3 regions of the Priestia sp. JNUCC 25 genome follow, and region 3 is predicted to be linked to each of the others. Evidence: riboswitches for the same ligand, from Rfam matches in the RefSeq annotation. Region 3 holds a riboswitch; each other region holds the start of a gene.

Region 1 (5,879 bases), 1.5 Mb from region 3:
AACAAATCATTGACGCTCATATTCACCTTGATCAATATGAACCGAAAAGCTGGAAGGACATAATAGAGAAGGATCCTTCGTTACAAGCGCTTATTTCTGTATCTTCCACATTACAGTCTTGCCAACTTAATCAAAAAATCAGCCAATTGTATTCCTGTGTGAAACCCGCCTACGGATTTCATCCTGAACAAATACTGCCTTCTTCAAATGAATTAGCGGAGCTGTTTGCCTGGATTGATCAAAACAATGAAGAAATGATAGCTGTTGGTGAGGTTGGTCTACCTTATTACTTAAATCAGACCTATACTCTTTCTCTAGAGCCCTATTTGGAGCTGCTTGAAGCTTTTATTATTCATTCAAAAAAGTGGGGAAAACCGTTAATTCTTCACGCTGTATATGAAGACGCTGAAATTGTGTGTGACTTACTAGAAAAACATTCCGTGTCTAAAGCTCACTTCCACTGGTTCAAAGGAGCTAAAAAAACCGTTGAACGAATGAAAAACAACGGTTACTATATTTCAGTTACACCTGATATTGTATATAAGCCTAAAATCCAAGCGCTTGCCATGGAATACCCTCTTGACTACTTGATGGTCGAAACAGATGGTCCGTGGCCATTTGAAGGACCTTTTCAAAACCAGACAACGGTTCCATCAATGATACATCAGTCCGTTGAGGAAATAGCACGTCTCAAAGGAGTTTCTGGAACGGAAGCATATGATTTTTTATATCAAAATACGTCTTGTTTTTATAATCTCTCCACATAAAAGGCCTTTCCCTAAGGAAAGGCCTTTTATATCTAAATTCGTTTCACAAGTTTTACGATTAGCACAATCACTGCAATGACAAGAAGAATGTGAATGATGCCGCCGCCAATATGAAAAACTAATCCTAATAACCAAAAAATAAATAAAAGTCCAATAATCGTCCACAACATAATTTTTTCTCCTTTTTTATATGTAGTATTTGTTATAATTCTATATTTCCCTAAATGTGCATAAATAAACGCATTTCATATACATCTTTTCACTAAGGAAGGTTCACATAATGTACAAAAAGTACTCATGTTCTCTGTGGTAAAATAAGTATGTAATCTTATTTCATTTAAACTATAGCGGAGATGATTAACTATGACGTGGATTGTATTACTTTCCATCATTCTTGTAAGTGCACTCAAAATATTAGTAACGTGTCTTCCAACTCCAGTGGTCAAATGGCTTATGACTAAATTTCAATTACACCCAACACTTGATGATCAAAACGTTACTGTCACAGTTGATGGGAAACATTTAGAAGGCAAAGACAAAATGCAAGTGATTGATTATTTTAATAAAGCAACATTTTTAAAACAATATTATGTCCATGAAGGAAATAAGGACTATTATAAACACCTAGAAGACAGTGAAACTCCACTGGTTATCGATACGAAAAAAGGAAAAAAAGATGTTCGATTATGCGTATACAGTTATGATGATCATGTCGATGTCGTAAAACAGTATAAAAAGAAAATTATTGCTTACAGCCTGCTGTCTGATCACCTTCAAAAGCAGTCCATAACAGCTGACCTAGCTTAAACCAGTCGCCTATAAGGCGGCTTTTTTAGTTTTAGGTTGAAGCTATCTTATTTAAAAATTCCAAACTTTAACATTAATTCTAATGCTATAATATAAATTAATTGGTTGAAGTAGATTTCGGCGAGCATCAAAAGTTTCTTTTCAAGTGGGCCTTTGGGACAACTATTGTCATGACAATTACAGCCATTTTAACAAATGCTATTTCCCTTTAGAGTCCTACCATAAAAAAGGAAGCCGACTACCATAAGGCAATCGGCTCACACATGTAGGATATTGATTTAACACTAACAAAGTACAACACAACACTAGTAATTATATAATATATTTCATTATTTTGAAAGCGATTTCATATATATTTTCAAAAATATTTTGTTATTTGTTTTTCATAGAAAAAAACCACGTTTCAGCCAATTCGAAACGTGGTTCTTTTCTGTAAGGACTTGCCCTACAGGCTATAAATGTAAGTACGTTCATTATAGCATGAGCTCTTATCTAGATTCCATGGTAATTACTGTATAATATCGTTACATTACGACCGGTTGTATTTTTCTGTCCATATGCAGCGTATTCCATGGCTCATCCTGTTCAGCAAGCCTTTCGATAAAACCTTGTGAAATCCAGAATGGGATAGCCCCCGGTAAAAAAGGATGAGTATGCAGATACAACGTGTCATAAAAATGATTTTGAGCAAATTGTTCCACTGCCTTTAACAGCTGCTGTCCAATGCCTAGACGCCAGTATGCTGGATCGACATAGCATTTTACAATCTCGGCTGCAGTTTTATGTTCATATCGTTTTTTTAATGCATGAAACCTTCCATCGTAAGCGTATAAACCAATTGTTCCAATTACTTGTTGATTTTCCGTGACAGCTGCAAAAAAAGCAGCGCCTTTCGCTTGAACATAATGTTCATTAAAATGAAGCAAATCCACAGAAAGCTGATTTTTTTCCAGCATAGGAAATAGCTCATTCCGCATATTCATGACAAACTGAATCACTTCAGCATCCTTTTCTTTTACTTCTTTAATTTGATACATTTGTACTTCTTGCACGTTTACTGTCACATCCTTTTATCTATCATTGTATCCTTTCTCTTTTTCCTATAGGAACAACAATATTGACTATGGCGTTACGTCTAAATGCTGAGTCAGCATATAATACTCGCTTGGATTTGTTGTCCAGTTTTTCACTTTTTGATTATAAGCAACAACAATGTTTGGATGTACAATCGATGACGTCAGCATTTCCCCATTAATCAAAGCGGTTGCTTGCTTGGCTAGCTGATCTCGTTTTGCGTCATCTACTGTTGAAGTTAACTGTTCTATCATTTTTGTTAGCGTATCGTCATTAATCCGGCTGGCATTTAAACCACCGCCCGGCAAATAGTTCGTGCTTAAATAATAGCTGGCATCCCCTCTAGGTGCTGTGATAAGGCTGTACAATGCTAAGTCCCAATCATCTTTTGCCATTACATATTCATCGCTGTCTTCAACTAGGTGAATCTTAATATTAATTCCTAACTCTTTCGCATTAGACTGTATAAGCTGAGCAATCAAAGGAAGTTCTGGCAATGAGCTGTATGTGACAAGAGAGAGGGATAATGGCTTTCCATTTTTGATTACTTTGCCATTTTTGAGTTGATAGCCTGCTTTCTCTAAATATTTTTTAGCATATGCTATTCCTTTTGTCTCACTAGCAGTATTATCAGCAAAAGGAAATTGGGGTAAAAATGGACCTCGAGCCGCTGCCGCTTGATTGTTCATTATGCTGCTGACAATTTCTTTCCGGTTCAGTAAGGTATCGATAGCTTTTCTTACAGTTTCGTCTTTTAATGCGTCATTGGTTTGATTATAAAGCAATAAATGAGTACGCACACTAGGTACTCCACTTACTTTGAAAGACGAATTCGCTTGTAAAGTGCTCAAGCTTTCTAAAGGCGGGCGATAAATAATATCGGCTGTCCCGGACTGAAGAGCCGCAACTCGCGCATTAGCATCTTCGTTAAATGCAAAGATCGCATTTTTCAATTTTACTTTCCCATTCCAATAATGTTCATATCTTTCTAACTTCACTTGATTTCCTTGATCGAAAGTCAAAACGTGAAATGGCCCTGTGCCAATGGGCTTCTTAGCTATACTAGAAACATCAACATCTATAATAGCTGTGTTTGGATGCACTAACTCAGAAGGAAATTTAGGCATTGGTTCTTTTAATGTAATTGTCAGCGCATGACCGTTCGCTTTCATTTCTTTAATATTTAAAGCGTTTTTCATCGCATAGCTTTGATCTATCGTTCTTTGAAGAGAAGACTTAACGGCATTTGCATCTAGCGCTTTGCCATTTTGAAACGTAATGTTCTTTCTTATCGTAAATGTCCACGTAAGACCGTTATCTTTCGTTTCCCACTTTTCAGCAAGCCAGGGCTTTATTTTTAAATCATTGCTGATTTTAACAAGCGTCTCCCCTACTCCCGCACGAACTGCTGTATAATTATCATCCGTATGAGGATCAAGCGTTGCAGATGTAAAATTAAATAAAAACGTCACACTTTTATCCGTTTTCTTTCTTTCTTTTATACTTATGCTCTCTTCATTAGGAGCGCAAGCAGTGAGGCAAAGTAACACAAGAAATATCATAGATACGAGTTTTTTATTATTTATCATTGATTTTTCCACCTTCTATTTTAATACACAAAAAAGCACTTCTAAAAAGAAGTGCTTGTCTTCACAACAAATTCAGATAAACGTATCCCTTGTTTATCCTATTTTTGGTTCTGCCAAAACACCTCCCTATCCTCGTAGGTTATTGTGTGCTGCGATTTATGGCAGGTCTCCTGGCTTCAAGTCACTGCCTTATACCGCCTTCCCGTCTCTAAATAGACAGTGGCTTTTTTGACATAAGGCTCCTTGTTACAGTGGCGGGACCGCTCCGGATTTGCACCGGATTCCCTTTTAAGGCAATTGAAAAACAATTGCCACCATAAAAGCTGGTTATTTAATTTAGTAGCGTGCTCTTGAAACTCTAGAAGTAGAAGCTGATGGTGAAACATCTTCATCATCAAATCCAGTGGCAATAACGGTTACCATCATTTCGTCCTTTAAATCTTCATTGATCACGGACCCAAAAATCATATTTAAGTCCTGATCAGAAGCAGACGTGACAATATCTGCTGCTTCCTGTACTTCGTAAAGACTCAAGCTGCTGCCGCTCGTAATGTTCAACAGCACGCCTCTTGCTCCATCAATCGATGCATCTAGCAGCGGACTAGAAATCGCTTTTTTCGCTGCTTCAATTGCCCGGTCTGATCCGGAAGCTCGTCCGATACCCATAAGCGCAAATCCTTGATTAGACATGATGGTTTTTACATCAGCAAAGTCAAGGTTAATCAGCCCCGGAACAGCGATTAAATCTGAAATACCTTGAATACCTTGGCGAAGAACATTATCTGCTTCACGGAATGCTTCAAGCATAGGCGTCTTTTTATCGACAATTTCAAGCAAGCGGTCGTTTGGAATCACAATAAGGGTATCTACCGATTCATTCATCGCAGTAATACCGCCTACTGCTTGCTTCGTACGTTTATTTCCTTCAAACTTGAACGGGCGAGTGACTACTCCAATTGTTAAAGCATTTAGTTCACGGGCAATTTGGGCAATAACCGGAGCTGCTCCAGTACCGGTTCCTCCGCCCATACCAGCTGTTACGAATACCATATCTGCGCCTTGCAGTACTTCTTGAATTTGTTCTCTGCTTTCTTCAGCTGCTTCTCTTCCCACTTCTGGATTAGCTCCTGCACCTAATCCTCGCGTTAAGGCCGCACCAATCTGCATTTTCACATCTGCTTTAGATAAGTTAAGCGCCTGAGCATCCGTATTAACGGCGATAAATTCTACTCCTTGTACACCGTGTTCAATCATACGGTTAACGGTGTTATTTCCTCCACCGCCGACCCCAATTACTTTAATTCGCACTAGTGGCGATACATCTGCATCAAATCCAAACATTCTAAGTTCCTCCTCAATGATCAAAATTACTTTCTCTTATTATCCGAAAAAACACGTGAAGAACCTTTTACTCCTATGTTTAACGCGTAACTGTTCTTTTGTTTTACAGATTTTATACACTTCTCTTTTAACCTTTAAATCTTTACATCTTTATGTAAATTTATTGTTGTTCTAAAATTAGTACGCCGAACTCTTTTATGGTTTTTCCACTCAAAATGGCATATAAGCTTATTGTATCATTCATTTGACAGATGTCTGTATTTAATTTTGAGTAAGATGTGACTAAGAGAATAATATTTTT
Region 2 (5,879 bases), 1.7 Mb from region 3:
TCAATTTGAATATGTTCATATTCCGCATGTATTCCTTTTCCGCATGCTCCTAATCCATCCAACGTGGGAACACCAATGGCCGCTGTAAAATTGCCATCACTTCCGCCGCCCACAGCTGCTTCTTCCAATTTCATACCCAGTTTGGCCGCGATTGATTGAGCACATTCAAATAGCTCTTCCGTTTGTTTAGACTTGACCATCGGAGGACGATTCATTCCTCCCGTTACTTCGAGCTTAATCCCTTTTAAAATGGGTGTTAAATTCAAAATAATATCCGTCATGCGTTTTGCTTCTTCTTCTGTAGAAACACGTAAATCCACGTGCGCTTCTGCATATTCCGGCACTACATTTGTACCGCTGCCTCCCGTAAATGTCCCAACGTTCACCGTTGTACCTTTTTCATAATCTGTTAAGCCCTGCAAGAAAATCACTTGGCGCGCCAGCTCTTCAATCGCATTGATTCCTTCTTTGTGGTGATTACCCGCGTGTGCTGCTCGTCCCCATGCTTTTACGGTGAAAATTCCCGCTCCTTTGCGCGACGTTTTTAACGCGCCTGAACCCGCCACCGCCGGTTCCGCTACTAGCACTGCTTCACTCCTTTGTGCTTCTTCTTCAATGTATTTTTTAGAAGAAATTGACCCAATCTCTTCATCCGAATTGCAGAAAAACACAATTTTTTTATCGAGCGATAAGCCAAGCTCTTGAATCGCTTTAATCGCCCATATAGATTGCACAATGCCGCCTTTCATGTCTAAAATTCCCGGACCGTACAGCTTGTTTCCCTCTGTTCTTAGACTCAGCCTTCCCTTTTCCCATACCGTGTCAAAGTGACCGATAATTAAAAGCTGCTTTGCTCCTTCTCCAATCGTAAATTTCAAATGGTTTCCTACTTCTTTTTCTTCTATGATTTCGTATCCTACCCCCAACCGTTTATGAAACAGCTGCGTTAAATACATTCCACACTGATCTACTAACTCTTTACTGTAGGACGGTGATTCTTTTTTCACAAATCCAACTAAATCTTCAAGCATCTCTTGTTCGTGTTCTTTTAAATAACTAAACACGCTTTGTTCTACCATTACCTGACTCAAATCAATTCCTCCTCCAAACAACCCCTGCTGCTTGCATTAAATGCTTTTATTTATCGTACGTATAACTATGTTCTACGTTTCACATAACGACCTTAAATTATCCTTAATTATAATGGTTTTCAGACAATTTTCCATCCTTTAAATACAGATAATACTTTAACTTATTCATAACCGACCGAAAATAGCCATAAACTTCAACAAATTCATACAAAAAAGCTTCAATCTTCAACAGATTAAAGCTTTCGTTTGACTAATTGACATTTATTTTAATATTTTTCCCTTTTGACTTCACACTCACAAAAACAAACATAGACACTAAAAAAATAAACAGAATAACGCCAACCATTTCAAAGTTTACTTCGGCCCATGGGTTAAAGAAAGTGAATGCTAAATAGAATGACACACCATACGCGAGGACAACAATAACCCAGCCCATCAAGCGGGAAGCAGATTGTCCAAATTTACTCGATTCATTCACCATTTTATGTACAATCATCGAATCGATTGTATCTGTAAGCATCATACCAAACATAAACACTAGTCCTAACAAAAGCGGCGTATACTTGCCTGCGTTCCCTACAGCTAGAGACCACACGGCCGTTTGACTGACCGTTTCGGCTGCTAAAGCGAACAATGCTCCTACAAGAATAATTAAAAAAGGATTCGTTGTTCCTTTTGCGATTTTCGGAATAAACTTTCCTTTTAACCCGCTCAGCTGAAACTCTTCCTCTTTATTTTTGGTTCGAAGCAAATGATATGTGTTTAATGTCCCGATTAGAAAGAGAGAGATAATGGATACCCAAGATGCAAAATGATCGAAATACGATGGAAACGTAAAATTCTTCATCACCACGCCCAGCACTCCGGCCGTGACGGCCACCATTCCTCCGTGACCTAGTGAAAACAGCGTTCCGACCCAAGGGGCAAAACGGCTGCCCATTCGCCAATTATATCGAGTCTGGCCATCAATAAAAGCTAAGTGATCTGCATCCAATCCGTGCCTGATTCCTAATAAAAAGACAAGTAAAAAAACTGATAAACCTTCCATTTCCTACACTCCTTTTTTTAAAAATAAAACGTAAAAAAGCCTCAATTCTATAGAAATTGAGGCTGTGTCGGCATATGAAAATAAACAGCAATTGCTCACTGCGTACCTTGATACACCGCCTCTTTCCTAGAAGAGTCAAGTGTACAGAATAGGTAGGTCTCCTGGCTTGAGATCATCATTTTCTACCGCCTTCCCCGTTTTGAGTGACGATAAGATAGAAAACTCCCTGCTTACAGTGGCTGGACCGCTCGAGATTTGCACTCGATTCCCTGTTACCTCTTACGCTATGTAAGAGCACCTAAACTGTGCGAATAATTCATTTTCTTCCTCATTATACTAGTACCTCTTACAAATGAATAGAGAAAATTCAAATAAAAAAGCCCTGCTAAGCTTTACATGCTTAGCAGGGCTTTTTAAAGCAATTAAACTACTTCTACCGTTACGTCTACGTTACCGCTGATTGCTTTTGAATACGGGCAGTATGAGTGAGCTAGGTCTACATATTTTTTCGCTGTTTCTAAATCTAAGCCTTCGATATGAGCTTCAAGCGCTACTCCAATTTTCACTCCTTGATCAGCTTTATCAGGAAGCAGCTGAACAGTAGCTTTTACTTCACTGCTTTTGATTTCTACGTTATGTTTTTTCAACATAAATTCTAACGCGCTGTTGAAACAAGCACTGTATCCAGCTGCAAACAGCTGCTCTGGGTTTGTTGCTGTTGTTGCTTCTCCACCAAGCGCTGGAGGTGTTGCAACGTCTAAGTTAAAGATGTTATCTAAAGAGTGAACTTCTCCTGTTCTTCCACCTGTGTTAACGACTGTTGTTTCATATAAAGCTTTCATGTATAAACCTCTCCTCTTTTTCGTTAATTTTATTAAAAGTTTTTTATTTATCGTCTCTGTAATTTAATTGTACACAATTTAATTTTAAAAAACAAGTATTAAATACATTAAAAATTTCCCAATAAAAAAAGCCGCTTATTTGCGACTTTTTCTTAATAATATTGAGACTGTTCGTCATAAGCTGATTTTCGAAAAATAGACAAGTTGGTAATAGCCCTCATCAGTTTCGTATTAAAAATAACATAATGAATAAACAGCGCCAGCACGCAGCCTAAAACGGCTCCTGTTAACACATCGAATGGATAATGAACGCCAACCCATACGCGTGAAAAGGCAATGAGTACGCCCATGACAACCCACATGCGCCCTGAACGTTTGAAATGCAGCCAAATGGTAAAAGTGATAACTAATGCAGATGTAGCATGATCGCTTGGAAATGAAGAATTTGCGGCGTGATCAATAAGCTGATTCACGTGGTGAGAGATAAACGGACGATCTCGATAAGCAAATAAACTAATCACTTTATTGATAATGACTCCTGTGGCACAAGCACATAAAGCTTGAAATGCTACAACACGGCTGCCGTTTTTATTAATAAGTAAAAACAAGCCGAGTAAAACGATAAGTACATACTGGGCATAATCTGCAAAGAATACCATCAGCGAATCTAGAGGCTTTACGTGTGAGGCATACTGATTCACCGCGTGGAAAATGGTATAATCTACTGAATTGATAGCTGATAACATAATCGAAATCCTTTCTTATTTTTAAATGTCATTAGCTATCTTATCAGTTTCTTGAGAAAATGAACATTATTTCTCGGGCTATTGATGATATATTTAGTAAATAACTATTGATTTCCTTACCATTTATACAACCCGAATCTCTCCGTGCTATAATGTACGCAACTATACATAGACACAAGGGGGAATTTTTGTTGAGTAAAGGCAGAATTTTAATTGTAGAAGATGAGCGCAAAATTGCTCGTTTAATTCAGCTCGAGCTTGAACATGAAGGGTACGAAACGGGCATGGCTTACACTGGAACAGAAGGATTGGCAGAGTTTCAAGAACACGATTGGGATTTGCTGCTTTTAGATGTGATGCTTCCTGAACTGAGCGGACTCGAAGTACTTCGTCGCATTCGAGCAAATGATGATCAAACGCCCGTTATCTTATTAACAGCTCGAGACGCCCTTCCTGATAAGGTAAGCGGACTAGATTTAGGAGCGAACGACTACATTACAAAGCCTTTTCAAATTGAAGAGCTTTTTGCACGCATTCGCGTATGGCTTCGCCATCCTGCATCAACATCGCCTGCTGAACAAGAAACGGCCACTCTTCAACTAGGCAATTTAGTCGTTAACGAAAAAACGCGAGAAGTCACGCGTGAAAATGAAGCTATTGAGCTGACTCCTAAAGAATATGATTTGCTTGTCTATATGCTTCAAAACAACAATCAAGTGCTGAGCTTTGAACAGCTTCTTACAAACGTGTGGGGATTCGATTACTACGGAGACACCAATATTGTATACGTATACATTCGTTATCTGCGCAAAAAGATTGATGCACCATTTTCAACTCCTTACATTCAAACAGTGCGCGGCGTTGGCTACATGCTGAAGGAGTAGCTTATGAAACTACAAACAAAGATTATTCTTACATCAACTGCACTGCTTTTTATTTTACTAGTAATTGCAAACAGTTCGATTTACTTCATTTTCAAGAAGACCATGGAAGACAACGCAATTGAACGTTTGCAAGCAGAAACAAGCAATGTAACAAATGGGCTAAAGCAAACGAGTGCGACGGTTAAACAAGCCAATTTGCTTCGTGCCTATTTGCCTCCTAACGGGATGATTCGTATTTTACCTAAATCCGGCAGTCCTTTAGTTGTATCCGTTACGGATCAAACGAAAGAGCTTCAGGACTTACCTTATTCCTATTATTCAAATGAACAAACAAGCATCAAAGAAGATGATGGTCATCTATACGCGATTTCACACACCCCTGTCATTTGGACGAACGGTGAAGTTGTTTCTTTGGAAGTCACGGAACAACTGGCAGATGTGGAACAATCTCTGCAGACATTAAAATTTATCTTGCTCATTGCCTCTCTTGTTATATTAATTCCAACTATATTTGCTGGACGGCTTTTAAGTAAAATTATTTTGCGGCCTATCAAATCTCTTATTCATACTATGGAAGAAATTCAAGTGTCTCGCACATTCAAAAAAATTGACCTCTCTTCTCCTTCTAAAGATGAGTTAGATCAAATGGCCAACACCTTCAATAATATGATGGATTTATTAGAGGAAAACTATAAAAAGCAAGAGCAGTTCGTATCCGATGCTTCTCATGAATTAAAAACACCCCTGACCGTTGTAGAAAGCTATGCCAATATGCTAAAACGCTGGGGAATGAAGCGGCCGGATATTTTAGAAGAAGCCATCGAAGCTATTCACTCTGAGTCTTTACGCATGAAACAGCTTACGTCTCAAATGCTGGTGCTTGCGAAAGATGAGTCGCAGTGGGAGCTTCACCTGGAACACGTAGATGCGGCGGCGGTCTGTAACCAAACAATCAAGCATCTAGAACAAGCCTTTGAACGAACCATTTATTTAAATATAAAAACGGATCATCCCGTCGTAACAGCGGATGAAAAACGCTTAAAGCAGCTGCTGTACATCCTCTTAGATAATGCCATTAAATATAGTGAAAAAGCGGTAGAGGTAACCATAACAAGAAGCAAAAGCTTTATGATTACGGTCACAGATCAAGGAATTGGTATTCCAAAAGAAGACTTATCAAACGTGTATGAACGCTTTTTTCGCGTAGATAAAGCAAGAAATCGAGAAACCGGTGGTTCTGGACTTGGATTATCCATTGCTCGAAAGAT
Region 3 (5,879 bases):
CAGCCATTTTCTTCAGCTAAAGGAACGTATGTCACTTCACATCCATAAGCTTTACTTGCCTGTTCATATTCAACGAAGGTCGGCTGTACAATCCCTGCTTTCTCTCCTGAAAATAACGAAGCAATAAGGAAAAACGCTTCAGCGGCGCCATTTGTAGGCAGCACTTGAGCAGCTGAAACATGATGATGAGCTGCAAGTTTATTTTTCAGCTCTGTTACTTGAGGATCAGGATAACTAAACGCTGCATCCTTGAATTCGTTCCACTTTTCGTGAAGCACAAGGGGAGCCCCTAAAGGATTTGTATTCACGCTAAAGTCTTTTATATGCGATAAATTCTCGGCCCCTATTGCTTTTAAAAAGACATTAGGATTAGCTCCATGTGTAGGTAATAGCACTAATAACTCCTCCTAACAAAAGATATAATAACCACGTAGCATAGACCGTCCTTTTCATAATGAAAACAGCTTGTTCAATATGACCGGCTTGCAGGGGAATGAGTGGTTCACCCATTTTTGCACGATTAGATTCTATGCCTTTATATGTATTAAGCCCTCCGAGTTGAATACCTAAAAGAGCAGCCACTGCGCTTTCCCCGTATCCGCTATTTGGGCTTGGATGCTTCTTAGCATCACGCTTAATCAAACTCGTTACATGCCCAAGAGAATACTGGCTTTTTACTACATTAACAGCCGTCATCACTACTGCAGTTAGCCGACTTGGAATATAGTTTAATACGTCATCGGTTTTTGCACTAAAGTAGCCGAACAGAAAGTAGCGGTCATTTTTGTACCCAACCATCGAATCACATGTGTTAATAGCTCGGTAAAAAAAGGCTAGGGCTCCTCCTCCTATAAATGCATAAAAAAGCGGAGCTGTAATACCATCACTTGTATTTTCAGCCACGGTCTCTACCGTCGCTCTGGCAATTTCTCCTTCTGACAAACGATCTGTATCTCGTCCCACAATCATACTTACTTCATATCTAGCTTTCTCCATATCTCCTAGCTGAAGCGGCTTTTGTACCTTATAAGCAGCTTCGCTTAAAGAACGAGTGGATATAGTAGTCGCAATCATTACGCCCTCTACTAAAACACCTGCTATAAAATCAACTCCGTACAAAGCATGGAGGAACAAAAAGGGAACAACTCCTGCTAGCACAGCCATACTTATCACAAGAAGCAATCCTTTGAATCGTTTTCCTACACCTTTATTTAATCTGGAATCCATCCAATAAATCCACTTGCCAAACCAGCGAACGGGATGCGGCCAATTTTCGGGGTCGCCTATGATTCGGTCAATTAGTAAAGCAATCGTCATGGCCGTCATGTGTGCAATTATCGCTTGTGTAATACTCATTTTTTCACCTCTTTCCCTTAAGTCCCTGCTCTAAGCTTATTTTCACCAGCTTGGCTACCGCTTGACCTAAAGCGGTCATAGAGCCTGCATATTCATATAATGGTCCTTGCTGAGACGCTGCAACTGAGATGCTGTCCGTAGATGTTCCCGTAGCAATCGTCTTTGTAGCTGGATCTATGACCCCCAGCTGTGACAGCGTTTTTGTTTTAGCTTCTGTGGCCGCAATAAAAAGCTGTAAAAACGCAGCATCCGTAAGCGTACCTTCCACGAAAAAAAACATATTAATTGTACCGGGAGAGGAATAGAACGGGGCAGCTTCGTCAGCTGTAATATCTACTGCGTTTCCTACTCCAGCCGTTATCACGGAAGCTACTCTTACTCCGTAGCCTTCATAACAGTAAACCGCTCTTTCTTTTAACCAAACGGCTGTCATCAACCCTACGATTTGCTCATGGCGTACATTTTCTTTCATCAAATATTGCTCATACTCCATAGAAGGAGTATCTGAATAATAGTCTTTGTGAACAAATCGATTGTAAAAGGTGTCCGTTTCCGTAATACCTGTTCCTAAAACCCCTGAGCTGTATGTTTTATAAGAAGTCTCGGTTTTCACGATTAAAAGCTCAGGCCGTTCTTCAATTTTAAGATGTGAAAAGGGACCAATCCCCTTTTCAATTCGAACTGGAATATGGTCCCTCTTCTTATTTATTGTACACCTCAGGGTATACTGCTTTTGCTAAGTCCTCTAAGCCATCTACAATACGAGGTCCTAAGCGGTTGATTTTGTTTTGATCAACCTTCTCGATGTTACCCTCTTTTACAGCAGTCATGCTGCTCCAAGCGGGACGCTTCATAATCTCATTTTTGTCTGCATCATACGTTGCGATAATAACGTCAGGGTTTAACTTAACAACTTGCTCTTCAGAAAACTTAACCCAACCCTTTTCACTACCCGCTACGTTATCAGCACCGATCATAGTAAGCATTTCGTTCATGAACGTACCTTTTCCTGTTGTATAAATCTCAGGAGCTCCTGATACCTCTATCCATACTTTTTTACGATCTTCTTTTGAAATCGTTTTTGCTTTTTTCTCAATTGAAGCTACTTTTTCTTTCATGTCTTTAATTGTTTGATTAGCTTCTTTTGTTTTACCTGTTAATTTACCGATTTGCGTAATAGAATCATAAACCGTATCAAACGTTGTTGAATCTTTTACAACAAATACCGGAATACCCGCACTTTCAATTTGTTTAAATACTTCATCCGAAACGCCCATACTTGAAGCGTGTGCCAGCACTAAATCAGGATTTAAAGCAATAACTTTTTCTGCATTAACGTTCATATCTCCTACCTGCGCTTTTTTCTTTACGCTTTTAGGATAATCATCGTTGCTTGTAACACCGACTAATTCTTTTTCAAGGCCAAGGGCATATACAATCTCCGTATTACTTGGCATTAATGAAACAATTTTCTTAGGCTGTTTTTTCAACGTAATTTCTTTATCACGCGCGTCTTTTACCTTCACTGGAAATGCAGCTTGTGACGTTTGTGCCGTATCTTGCTTCGTTTTTTTATCACTGTTGCTTTGGCTGCCTGCACCGCATGCAGCAAGTACGATGACTAACAGTGCAATAATGGAATACGAAAGCCATTTTTTCATCTAAATACTCCCCCTATATATTGTTCATTGTGAATACGAAACCTCCACGTTAAAGAAAAAGCAAATGATCATGCAAAAAGCAGCGCTATCCCGTTTTTCCGCTTTGACTATGTATACTGCTCGCCGGCAGCTTCAAAATAAAAAAGCTTTACTTTCAATTGAAAGCAAAGCAGGTAACGTCAAGATAAGCAGGAAAAGAATCCGTTCACTATACTTGATAAGTATGTTCATTACCCTGCTTCACCCTTCCTCGAAGGTTTCACAGCTAACAATAAGGCAGGTCTCCTGACTTACGCACAAAGCGCTTACAGTGGCGGGACCGCGCTGGTTTTTCACCAGACTTCCCTTTTCACTCAATCTTTAAATTGAGACCTTATTGCTTTACGATTATTCACTTGTCCTAGTATACCCCACTCATGGAAAAATGGAAATAGCCATTCTCACAAAAAAAGCTGCGAGAATGCTCTCGCAGCTTCAGGAATTAAAGAGTTGCTAAAAATTCACGGACCGCTTCAGGCGTTTTAGCATTTGCACTGTGCAAGTGTGCAATTTTTTCACCGTTTTTATATACAAGAAGAGAAGGAATACCCATTACATTGTTTTCAGCAGAAAGTTCTTCAAACTCATCCTTGTCAATTTTAAACCATGCTTTATCTGTATTTTCGTCAACAATTTCATCAATGAACATATCCAAACGTTTGCAATCAGGACACCACGTTGTCGTAAAAATCCCAACGCTTAGTGTTTCGTTCTTAATTTGTTCGCGAAATTGTTTTTCTTCCGTAAATTGTTTCATTGTGTTACCTCCAGCATCTATTCGTTCCTTCTCACTATTCTATGGTAAGAAGTCTGACTTCATTATAAACGATTTTTTTATCGTTGTGCTAATGTTTCAGCTTATTTAGACCATAACGGTTTTAGACGTAAAAAAATGCTAGCTTAAAAAAGCTAACATTTCGAAATCGTAGAATGTTGTGTCTATTATCAGCTAAACCATTTAGGCGGCATGTTTCGGTTCCAATAAATTTTCCCTAAATCATAATGCTTTTGAAAATTATCTGCAGCCGCATGATAGTGAAAATTAAACCAGTATCCATCTTTTGGAGGATTTTCACGCCGTACGTGAAACCGTATTAAGTCCTGACCGGTCTCCCGGTCATATACATGGAAAATCTTTTCACCGTAGCCAGCAGCAGGATGCTCGCTTATCTCGAGATTCTGAATTGACTGTTCACGTTCAGTGCCAATGTCGGTCAGCACTTCTTCAATTTTAGGTAACACTGCTTGACGAAATTCATCTTCAATGACAGGCCCAATTTTTGTTCCAAATTTTTCCACTGACTGTTTTTCAGCTGATTCCATTGCATACGTAACAAATGATGAAACGTCTTCATATTTTGGTTCTTCATATGGCAAATGAATATCTTCTATAACAGCTGTGACAGGAGTTGTTTCTCTTACATACCCTGCTTTATGTTGCTTGTCCGCTTTTGCATCATCAACGTATAAATATTCTGGTGGAGTGACAAGCCCAAATGTAAATACTGTAATAAATACAACTAGCATTCTTTTTATCCATCTAGGCATTCGTATCTTTCCTTTCTCATCTTTTCCCATATGGTCTTTTCATATCGTAAAATTCATTGTTATAACTCACTAGGTATTGTAACATACTTATTAATTTTTTACCTATATTTGCTTATTCATTTATGCTGCCTACGGGCATTCGAAGACTTTTTAGTTAGCACCTTCCTTCTTCTGTTTGAGGTTGTCACACCGAGCGGAAACCTATACAAGATATTCCTTTTTTGCTGGATGCTTAAACACAAAAGTATTTTTATGTTCAAAAATATATCATACTTTTATGAACTTTAGATGAAATTCATAAAAAAAACTTCCAAAACTTTTTAATTCCTAAAAGGTTTTGGAAGTCTTTTCAATGATCGGAATTCATTTTACTTTTTTGTTTATTATTGTATATCAATTGTCCCGTAATGAAATTTTGATGTTTTTCGTTTCTGTACGGTAAATCCATGTTCTTCAAAACGACTGCTTTTCCAATGATCTTTTAGCACGATCTTTTGTTTGGCTACTCTTTTTGCTTCTTGTATAGCCATTGGCGTCAGCGTAGTATACAGTGCTATTGCTTTAATACCGTTAATTCCATTCGATTCATCAATTTGCTCTTGAAACATAGGATCAAAGTAGACAACATCAAAAGAATTACCTTCACAACACGCCAAAAACGATTCAAAATTTTGATGAACCACGTTTATACGCTTCATTGCATCGTTCAACTCTTGTACGTCACTTTCCCAATTTAAAAGTCCTTGTTTGACTAAATAAGCTACATAGCGGTTGCCTTCTAGTCCGACAACTTTCCCGCTTTTCCCTACCGCTGCGCTCGCCATCATACTATCCGATGCAAGACCAAGTGTACAGTCAAGCACGCTCATTCCTTTTTCTAAACCAGCAGCTTCAATAAACGGATCACGTTCTCCGCGCAGCCATCTCTTCACTCTAAACATAGCGGAATTTGGATGAAAAAAAATAGGTTCCTCTTCGTTTTGAACGTGCAACTCTACTCTATTCTTACCGACAACCAGCACGTCTGCAGCTTGAAGATTCTGAAGATCTGCAACGGATTTCTTCTCTCTTACTACAAAAGGTATACTTAAATCAGCGGCTACTTGTTTGGCTTTTACAATCATCTGTTCATTTGTTCGACCAGCAGTCGTAACAATCACTTTCATAACTCCCCCTACACTGTTTGGCTATTTACATAAAGAAAAAGGATGCCGATAGACATCCTTTTTCTTATAAAGTATATGCGATTTTTCTCTAAAAATCTATATACTAGAT

Evidence for each region. Region 3 has a riboswitch for cobalamin ahead of JNUCC25_RS10110 (ABC transporter substrate-binding protein). Riboswitches for the same ligand answer to the same signal wherever they lie in the genome.
Region 1: another riboswitch for cobalamin. It lies ahead of nikA (nickel ABC transporter substrate-binding protein); the one in region 3 lies ahead of JNUCC25_RS10110 (ABC transporter substrate-binding protein).
Region 2: another riboswitch for cobalamin. It lies ahead of JNUCC25_RS01670 (HoxN/HupN/NixA family nickel/cobalt transporter); the one in region 3 lies ahead of JNUCC25_RS10110 (ABC transporter substrate-binding protein).

The regions. Positions count from the first base shown of each region.
Region 1 is NZ_CM132211.1:483,016-488,894, reverse strand. It holds gene JNUCC25_RS02620 (TatD family hydrolase) at 1-767, shown strand, start outside; gene JNUCC25_RS02615 (lmo0937 family membrane protein) at 800-937, opposite strand; gene JNUCC25_RS02610 (YfmQ family protein) at 1,131-1,574, shown strand; gene JNUCC25_RS02605 (GNAT family N-acetyltransferase) at 2,099-2,626, opposite strand; gene nikA (nickel ABC transporter substrate-binding protein) at 2,696-4,237, opposite strand; cobalamin riboswitch at 4,380-4,571, opposite strand; gene ftsZ (cell division protein FtsZ) at 4,574-5,578, opposite strand.
Region 2 is NZ_CM132211.1:303,951-309,829, reverse strand. It holds gene JNUCC25_RS01675 (M20 family metallopeptidase) at 1-1,112, opposite strand, end outside; gene JNUCC25_RS01670 (HoxN/HupN/NixA family nickel/cobalt transporter) at 1,342-2,139, opposite strand; cobalamin riboswitch at 2,274-2,456, opposite strand; gene JNUCC25_RS01665 (organic hydroperoxide resistance protein) at 2,562-2,981, opposite strand; gene JNUCC25_RS01660 (undecaprenyl-diphosphatase) at 3,134-3,727, opposite strand; gene JNUCC25_RS01655 (response regulator transcription factor) at 3,880-4,611, shown strand; gene JNUCC25_RS01650 (HAMP domain-containing sensor histidine kinase) at 4,615-5,879, shown strand, end outside.
Region 3 is NZ_CM132211.1:1,996,205-2,002,083, reverse strand. It holds gene cobD (threonine-phosphate decarboxylase CobD) at 1-395, opposite strand, end outside; gene cbiB (adenosylcobinamide-phosphate synthase CbiB) at 370-1,356, opposite strand; gene JNUCC25_RS10115 (adenosylcobinamide amidohydrolase) at 1,361-1,969, opposite strand; gene JNUCC25_RS10110 (ABC transporter substrate-binding protein) at 2,058-3,017, opposite strand; cobalamin riboswitch at 3,276-3,408, opposite strand; gene JNUCC25_RS10105 (thioredoxin family protein) at 3,499-3,813, opposite strand; gene JNUCC25_RS10100 (YpjP family protein) at 4,002-4,604, opposite strand; gene JNUCC25_RS10095 (class I SAM-dependent methyltransferase) at 4,988-5,764, opposite strand.